Regions from separate parts of the Anaerotruncus rubiinfantis genome, predicted to be linked through region 2. Evidence: predicted binding sites of a transcription regulator. Region 2 holds the regulator's gene; the other holds the start of a gene.
What was found. Region 2 encodes Rex, which represses fermentation and respiration genes when NADH is low (regulators of the CRP and FNR family bind a similar motif). Its sites were predicted from a motif close to ATTGTTAANNNNTTAACAAT; they were not measured.

Region 1: adhE (bifunctional acetaldehyde-CoA/alcohol dehydrogenase) is a predicted target of Rex. The motif match lies at 2,572-2,591, and genes of this name have one in related genera.

The regions. Positions count from the first base shown of each region.
Region 1 covers NZ_FKLA01000009.1:1,674,890-1,679,306, forward strand. The annotation lists gene BN4275_RS13495 (glycerophosphodiester phosphodiesterase) at 1-218, opposite strand, end outside; gene BN4275_RS13500 (MFS transporter) at 387-1,595, opposite strand; gene BN4275_RS17580 (YgjP-like metallopeptidase domain-containing protein) at 1,940-2,227, shown strand; gene BN4275_RS17585 (M48 metallopeptidase family protein) at 2,160-2,522, shown strand; gene adhE (bifunctional acetaldehyde-CoA/alcohol dehydrogenase) at 2,701-4,417, shown strand, end outside.
Region 2 covers NZ_FKLA01000008.1:229,514-233,930, forward strand. The annotation lists gene BN4275_RS03420 (deoxycytidylate deaminase) at 1-329, opposite strand, end outside; gene rsmA (16S rRNA (adenine(1518)-N(6)/adenine(1519)-N(6))-dimethyltransferase RsmA) at 461-1,324, shown strand; gene BN4275_RS03430 (hypothetical protein) at 1,321-2,019, shown strand; gene BN4275_RS03435 (redox-sensing transcriptional repressor Rex) at 2,065-2,715, opposite strand; gene BN4275_RS03440 (isocitrate/isopropylmalate family dehydrogenase) at 2,763-3,923, opposite strand; gene BN4275_RS17785 (RNA polymerase sigma factor) at 4,062-4,417, opposite strand, start outside; gene BN4275_RS03450 (hypothetical protein) at 4,399-4,417, opposite strand, start outside.

The DNA.
Region 1 (4,417 bases), on a different contig from region 2:
TTGAGCTGTGCGAGTGTCCGGTCGTGCACCAACCCGATTTCACCGCTGACCCGCTCAAGGGTGCTGTCGTGAATGACGACGGGGATTCCATCCGCGCTCAGATGTACGTCCAGTTCGATTCCATCGGCCCCTTCACGAACAGTCTGTTCAAACGCTTCCATGGTATTTTCAGGCGCTTTTGAGGACGCGCCTCGATGTGCCCAGATTTGAGTAGCCATCGTTTGCCTCCGCTCATGATGTAATCCTGCCATTCTATGCGGACACGGCGCGTGAGGTGCGCCGGGCTGCCCCGCGGTCCCGGGTGGGACCGCGCAGGCGGCTGAGACGCCCGTAAATATTGGCCCCGGGTAAAAGGCATTTTACCCGGGGCCAATATCAGGGCAGCCCTATTGGTCGCAGTTGCGCACCGAAGGGACAAAGATGCACAGAACGCCGCTTGCGAGGACAACGATTCCAGCAAGTAAAAACCAGTTTTCAAGGCCGATGATTTCCGCAGTCGCGCCGGAAAGCGCCAGGCCGAGCGGTGTGGCGAGGGTCAGGATGCTTGTGGAAAGGGACATCACCCGGCCGAGATATTCCGGCTCCACCTTTTCCTGAAAAAGCGCGATCGAAACACCCGAGAAAAATGGACAGGCGAAGCCCATGACAGCCGAAAGAAAGGCGAAAATGACAAATCCGGACGGCGGAAGCAGCCCGGTGAGCACAAGCGCCACCCCCATGAGGAAGATCGAACCGATAATTGAAACGATTTTTCGAGAAAAGCCTCCCCACGCGCCGAGCAGGATCGAACCAGCCATCATCCCGACCGAAAAGACGATCTCCGCAATGCTTGCGTGGGTGGCAGTCCCGCCAAAATAATCCATCGAGAGCAGCGGGTAGAGCGCGCCGGCCGGGGAGAATGCCAGGAAGAAAAGCGCGCTCACAAGCAGAAGCCCGTAAAGCCCCTTATGCGAACGCAGGACGCGCAGGCCATCGAGCGCTTCCCGGATGATATGGGGCCGTTCGGTATGCCGCATCTCCAGTTTGGGGATGGTGCAGACGGCAAGAGAACCCATGCCGACCAGCGCGCCGAGCACGTCAAGAAAGACGATCGCTTCCAGATCCCACGCCGCATAAAGCATCGCGGCCAGCGCGGGCCCGATAATCATCGATACGGACTGCAGGGTCTGCGAGTACCCCGCGCATCGGGTGAGCTGATCCGCGGGGACGAGCAGCGGGGTGACGGCGGAGAGCGACGGCGCATGGAATGCCGAACCGGCCGACCGGATAAACAGGACAAGCAGGAAGAGCCAGAGCGGCAGGTCGGCGAAGATCCCGACAATCACGATCGCAAGGCAGGCCATAGCGATACAGAAGTCGGAGGTGAGCATGATCTTTTTGCGGTCCCACCGGTCGACCAGAACGCCGGCGAATGGCCCGAGCAGCCCCTGCGGCAGAAAACCGAGCAGGTAACCGACTGAGAGGACCATGGGAGAGCGGGTGGTATCGGTGAGATAGAGGACGATCGCGAACTGCACGATCGAGCTGGTCAGCAGAGAGACGGCCTGCCCCGACCAGATGGTGAAAAAGGTGCGTTTCCAGTGTGTCTGGTTCATAAAACTCCTTTGCGGGCGCAAAAAAAGCGCAAACGATTCCCATGCGGGCCCGCTTACGCATACCGGTCAAAAGACAGAAAGAGACAGCATTCCCATGAAGCGGTCAGCCGCGCTGATTCTCTGCTGAAATTTCCCGGATACGTAAAACAACAAAACCCGTCACAGGCCTTTTTGGTGTATGTACGGCGAGGAAACTTAGAAGAACCAGAATTGCAATGCCATCATAAACTCCTTCACGGTGAAATGTAAGGGATATTATAACTGAGGGGAGCTGTTTTGTCAATCCCGGTTGACAGAGTTTAATGGCAAGGTTTAAGATTGTAAAAACAAGGAGGGGGATCGCGATGCGGCGCAGCGTTGGCACAATCACCTATGAACTTACCTATAAGCGGGTCAAGAACCTGAACCTGCGCGTCACCGGGGAGGGGGAGGTGCGCGTCTCCGCGCCCAAACGCGCGCCGGCCGGGGAAATCGACCGGTTTGTCGCCTCACGGGCCGCGTGGATCGAGGCGGCGCGCGCCCGGATCGCCGTGCGGAAGCGAGGCGGCGCGCGCCCGGATCGCCGTGCGGAAGGCGCAGGCGCAGGCGGCGGACACAGAATATACCGACGCCCAGTGCTTGGCCGCGTTTAACGCGGTGAGTGATGAAATTTATCCGCTTTTCGCGGATATCCTGCCGGGGAAACCAAAGATCCAGGTGCGGCAGATGAAGACCCGTTGGGGCGTCTGCCATGTGGCAAAAAACTGCATCACCCTCAATAAGCAGCTGATAGCAAAACCGAAGGCGGCGCTCGAGTATGTGGTGCTGCACGAATATGTGCACTTTCTGCATCCGGATCACCAGAAAGGGTTCCACGAAACGATGGCCAAATTGATGCCGGACTACAAAGCGCGGCGCGCATTGCTGCGGGCGGTTCCAGTGAATTGAATTGTGCAAAGTTCCTATAAATAAAAACATATATTTGTTTATTTGTCTAATTGTCAAAAGTTTAACAATATGATATTATATTGACAAAGAATTAACAATCTCATTTTACAGCACCCCTGTTAATTCTGATAAAAAGAATTTGATTTCCGTTTATATCATTTTTAGGAGGAAGCATTTCATGGAAAAGGCAAAAGCAGCACAGAAGCCCGAAATTGACATCAACGCGATGATCAATGAGCTGGTGGAAAAGGCGGATGTCGCACTCAAACAGTATATGGAACTCAGCCAGGAACAGGTGGACCAGATCGTCCACGCAATGGCGCTGGCAGGGCTTGACAATCACCAGATGCTTGCAAAGATGGCGGTCGAGGAGACCGGCCGCGGCGTCTACGAGGACAAGATCACCAAGAATATCTTCGCAACTGAATATATCTGGCATTCGATCAAATACGAAAAGACGGTCGGCGTGATCGACGAGAACGACCTCGAAGGCTATGTGGAAGTCGCGGAGCCGGTCGGCATCGTCGCGGGTGTCACTCCGGTAACCAACCCGACCTCCACCACCATGTTCAAGGCGCTCATCACCCAGAAGACCCGCAACCCGATCATCTTCGGCTTCCATCCCTCCGCGCAGAAATGCTCGGTTGAGGCGGCCAAAATCGTGCGCGACGCGGCCGTCAAGGCGGGCGCGCCGGAAAACTGCATCCAGTGGATTGAATATCCGTCGATCGACGCGACCAGTGCGCTGATGCACCATCCGAAGGTCTCCCTGATCCTTGCCACCGGCGGCGCCGGCATGGTGAAGAACGCCTACAGCTGCGGCAAACCGGCGCTCGGCGTCGGCCCGGGAAACGTCCCCTGCTACATTGAGAAAACCGCGAACCTCGAGCGTTCCTGCACCGACCTGATGCTCTCCAAAACCTTTGACAACGGCATGATCTGCGCCTCCGAACAGGCGGTCATCGTCGACGAGGAGATCGCCCCGGCGTTTGAGGCGTTCATGAAGAAGCACCGCTGCTACTTCCTCAATGACGAGGAGACCCTGAAGGTCACCGATTACGTCATGCCGGCTGAACGCGGCGCGGTAAACCCGGTGGTCGTCGGCAAATCGCCGGCCTGGATCGCTGAGCAGGCGGGGATCAAGGTCCCGGCTGATACCAAGATCCTGATTGCGAAGCTCCCCGAGCCTTCCCGGGAATACCGCCTCTCGCTTGAAAAGCTTTCTCCGGTGCTCGCTTACTTCACTGTCAAGGACGCCAAGCAGGGCTTCGATTATGCCAACCGGATGCTGGAGCTGGGCGGCCTCGGCCATTCAGCGGTCATCCACACCTCGGATATGGAGCTTGCGCGCGCGTATGGCGAAGCGATGAAGGTCGGCCGCGTCATCGTCAACTCCCCGTCCTCACAGGGTGCGATCGGCGACATCTATAATACCAACATGCCCTCTCTGACGCTCGGCTGCGGATCGTTTGGCCACAACTCCACCACTTCAAACGTCTCCTCGGTCAACCTGATCAACAAAAAGCGCGTCGCAAAAAGGAGAGTCAATATGCAGTGGTTCAAGATCCCGCCGAAGATTTACTTTGAGAACGATTCGATCCAGTATCTTGAAAAAATGCCGAACATCAGCCGCGCGTTTATCGTCACCGACCCGATGATGGTGAAACTCGGCAATGTCGATAAAATCCTCTACTATCTGCGCAAACGCCAGGAATACTGCCATGCGGAGATCTTCTCGGAGGTTGAGCCGGACCCGTCGGTCAACACCATCAAACGCGGCGTGGCGGCAATGAACGCCTTCCAGCCGGATGTCATCATCGCGCTCGGCGGCGGTTCCGCAATGGATGCCGCGAAGGGCATGTGGCTCTTCTATGAGCACCCGGACACCTCGTTCG
Region 2 (4,417 bases):
TATTCACCGGTGTCATATTCCTTGCCGACCAGGTAAAGCGTAGCGCCGAGCATCTGCTCGCGGGAGGCGTGGATGATCGCGTTCATTTCGGCGTGTACCGAGCGGCAGAGTTCATATCGCTCGCCGCGCGGGACGTTGAGCTTGGAGCGGGTGCAGTAGCCCAAATCGGAACAGTTTTCCCGCCCGCGCGGCGCGCCGACATAGCCGGTCGAAACGATCTGGTCGTTTTTCACGATGATCGCGCCGAAGTTGCGCCGCAGGCAGGTGCCGCGCGAGGCGACCGTCTCGGCAATATCCAAATAATAGTTTATTTTATCGCGTCTTGCCATCTATCTTCACTTCCTTTATAATGATGAAAGGTATGGAGCTGGTCATTGATTTTATTCTACTATACCGCGGCGGCCTGTGCAAGCTCCTTTTTTATTTCCTGCAAAACCAAATCCAGTTCCTGGAGGATTTTATGGACAACCTTTCCAATATTGGCGTGATACGAGACGTATTGTCGCGCCACGGTTTTACATTCAGTAAAGCGCTCGGGCAGAATTTCCTTGTCAACCCGACCGTCTGCCCGCGCATGGCCGAGCTTGGCGGCGCGAAAGCAGGCGTCGGAGTTATTGAAATCGGAGCGGGCGTCGGTGTGCTGACCGCCGAGCTTGCCAAACGCGCGGACAAAGTCGTCTGTATCGAAATTGATGCCCGGCTGCTGCCGGTGCTCGCGGAAACGCTCGCGGGCTACCAAAACGTCGAGATCGTGAATGCGGATGTGATGCGGGTCGACCTGCACGCGCTCATCGCGGAAAAGTTTTCCGGCATGGAGGTGGTTGTCTGCGCGAATCTGCCGTACTACATCACCTCGCCGATCATTATGAGCCTGCTCGAGCAGCGCCTGCCGGTCAAATCGATCACCGTGATGGTGCAGAAGGAGGCCGCGCAGCGGCTCTGCGCCGAACCCGCCACCCGCGAGGTTGGCGCGGTCACAATCGCTGTGCGGTACTACAGCGTCCCGAAGGTGCTCTTTCAGGTGTCACGCGGGTCGTTTATGCCGTCGCCCGACGTGGACAGTACGGTCATCCGGCTGGATATCCGGGAGCGGCCGCAATACGACGTGGGGGATGAAAAGGCTTTCTTCGCGGTGGTGAAGGCGGCTTTTTCCCAACGCCGTAAAACGATCCTGAACTGTCTGGCAAGCGGGCTTTCGCTTGCGAAGCCGGACGCCGCCGCGCTGCTCGAAACGGCGGGGGTGCCGGGCACGGCACGCGCCGAGCAGCTCACGATGGAACAGTTCGCGGCGCTTTCCCGCGCCGCAAAGGAGATGAAACGATGAAACTGACAAAACGCAGGATCCTGTCCATTGTGATCGCGGCTGTTACCCTCATCGCGACCGGGGCGTATTACACAATGGTTTACCACTATACGGCGAAACCGGAATCGCTGACCGAGGCGCTCACGGAATATACCGGCATGCCGGTGGAGATAGCCGGGACCGAGGAGGCTGGCAACCGGCTGTTCGTGCTCTTCAAGGACCCGGGCGGCGGCCCGATGATGGGCTACGCGCTTTTCGACCGGGGGATGAACACCCTTTACCGGCCGGTCAGCGCCGGCTACGGCAATTCGATCGGCGTGGAGGTCTATCCCTTCACCGCTTCGGGCAAACGGAAGGTCGCGGTCTGCGGCGTGAACGCCGACCCGCGCGCGGTGGCCTACGAGGTCATTACGGTGGACGAGGAACCGCCGCAGGTGGTGTTTTCCGGAGAGATTGCCGAACGGGATTTCGTCGATATTTATGAGCACCCGAAAACGGAGGGACTCTGGCGCGGCCTACGGCTTCTTGACGCGGATGGGAACGACCTCGCTCCCGAACTGTACGCGTCAGGGATGGCGGACGGGCCGGGCACCGGGATTGGGACAGCCGAGCTTTTCATGACAGATATTTTTTGCATCCTCATCCTGTTGGTTGGATTCGTTGTGGCAAAATATTTCTGGGACGAAAAACAATTGCCGGAGGACAAAAAGGAATAGAGAAACGGCCCCGCTTCTCAGAAGCGGGGCCGTTTTGGTTTGAAATCAGGATTTCTCGTCAGCATAAAACTGGTTCATCCGGTAGCAAAGGGTCATAAGGCTGTCCCCAAGATGCACGTTTTCGACCACGACGTTCTCGAAATTAAGCAGCAGATCGTAGTGGGAGAAGTTCCAGAAGCAGTTGATGCCGAGGTTTTTGAGCCGCTCGGCCGTTTCATAAGCCACCTCGCGCGGGATGCAGAGGATCGCGGCGCGGGGATGATTTTCCCGGCAGAAGTCTTCGAGTTCGGTGGTGTCCCGCACGGTATGTTCCCGGATCTTCTGCCCGATGACCGTGGGGGAGTTGTCGAAAATCCCCACGAGCTTAAAACCGCTGGTGTCGAAGTTCATATGCTTTGCAAGCGTGCGGCCGAGATTTCCCGCGCCGATCAGGATGATGTCGGCCTGTTTATTGAGGCCGAGGATGTTCCCGATTTCCTTATAAAGCGCGGCGACGTTGTAACCGTAACCCTGCTGGCCGAATCCGCCGAAGCAGTTGAGATCCTGTCGGATCTGGGAGGCGGTGAGCTGCATGAGCTGTGCAAGCTCCCGCGAAGAGATACGGGTGACATCCTTTTTCAGAAGGTCGCCCAAAAAGCGATAGTAGCGCGGCAGACGCCGGATAACCGACAGTGAAACGCCCTCATGCTTTGGCATAGACACAAACACCCTTCCTGTGTAGATTTCCTTGTGTGCCGGGCGGATCAGAGGCTCGCTACGGTATCCATGACATAATTGCCGAATTCCTCGCAGGTGCAGCCGGTGTCGCGGCCGGTGATGGTGAGCTTTTTCTCCTCGTACATGCAGACGTCCAGCGCACGGTCGAGCTTATCCGCCTGCGCCTGGAAGCCGATGTGGCTCAGCAGCAGCACCGCTGCGCGCAGCATCGAGCAGGGATCGGCATATTTGCCGCGGCCTTCCTTGATCATACGCGGCGCGGAGCCGTGGATCGCCTCAAACATCGCGTAGCGTTTGCCGATGTTGGCGCTGCCCGCGGTACCGACGCCGCCCTGGAACTCGGCGGCTTCATCGGTGATGATGTCGCCGTAGAGGTTCGGAAGTACAAATACCTTGAAATCACGGCGGCGCTTCTGGTCAATCAGTTTTGCGGTCATGATGTCAATATACCAGTCGTCGGTGGAGATGTCCGGATACTCCTTGGCGATGTTCTGGCAGAGTTTGAGGAACTTGCCGTCGGTCGTCTTGACGATGTTGGCCTTGGTGACGATTGAAACGCGGTCTTTGTGGTTTTTCTTGGCATAGTCGAAAGCGAGCCGCGCGATGCGTTCGGTGCCTTCGGTGGTGGTGACGACAAAGTCGAACGCGACCTCGTCGTCGACATTCACGCCGCAGGAGCCGAGCGTGTATGCGCCTTCGGTATTCTCACGGAAGAAGGTCCAGTCGATGCCTTCGCTCGGGACTTTGACCGGGCGGACGTTCGCGAACAGGTCAAGCTCCTTGCGCATCGCAACGTTGGCCGATTCGATATTTGGCCAGGGATCGCCCGCTCGCGGGGTGGTGGTGGGGCCTTTGAGGATGACGTGGCATTTTTTGAGTTCCGCGAGCACGTCGTCCGGGATAGCTTTGCCGACGGCGGCGCGGTTTTCGATGGTGAGGCCGTCGATCTGCTTAAATTCCACACGGCCGGCGGCCACTTCATCCGCCAGCAGGTGCTTTAATACGCGGGCGGCTTCATTGGTGATAATGGGGCCGATGCCGTCGCCGCCGCAGACACCGATGACGATCTTATCGAGATGTTCGTAATCCACGAAGTCCTTAGTTGCTTTAATGCGCTCATTGCGCGCAAGCTGGGCCTCTACCAGCGCGGCAAAATGTTCGACAGCCGCTTGTACTTTCTGATCCAATGCAAGTCCTCCTATGATTCATTTCATGATACAGTTACATCACAGTAATAATTATACATTATTTTATATCATTGCGCAGGTCTTGTCAATCTGAAAGCCAGCTGCCCAAAGATGCAGTTTGGAGAAAAAACGGAAGGTTCAGGGCGGCAGGAAACCAGAGTCGGTACAAAAACGGGCGAGCTCCCGCAGGGTTTTGCGCGCGGCGGCCAGCCTGCGGCTGACCGTGGAGCGGCTGACGCCGAGAATTTTGGCGGCCTCAGGCATCTTGATCCCCTCCAGGTAATAGAGCCGGACGGCTTCCCGCTGGCCTGGCGGCAGAAAGCGGATGGCGTTGGCGGCAAACCGCCGGTAGCGTTCACGCGCGGGCGTGTTGTCACCGTTGCCGCCGTAGGTTTCGGACGCGACCTTGTCCGGGTCGGACAGGTGCGCGTTCCAGGCCCGCTGGGGGAAAAGCGGTTTATCCTGCCGGTATTTACTATGCGTAGTAGTCCTTG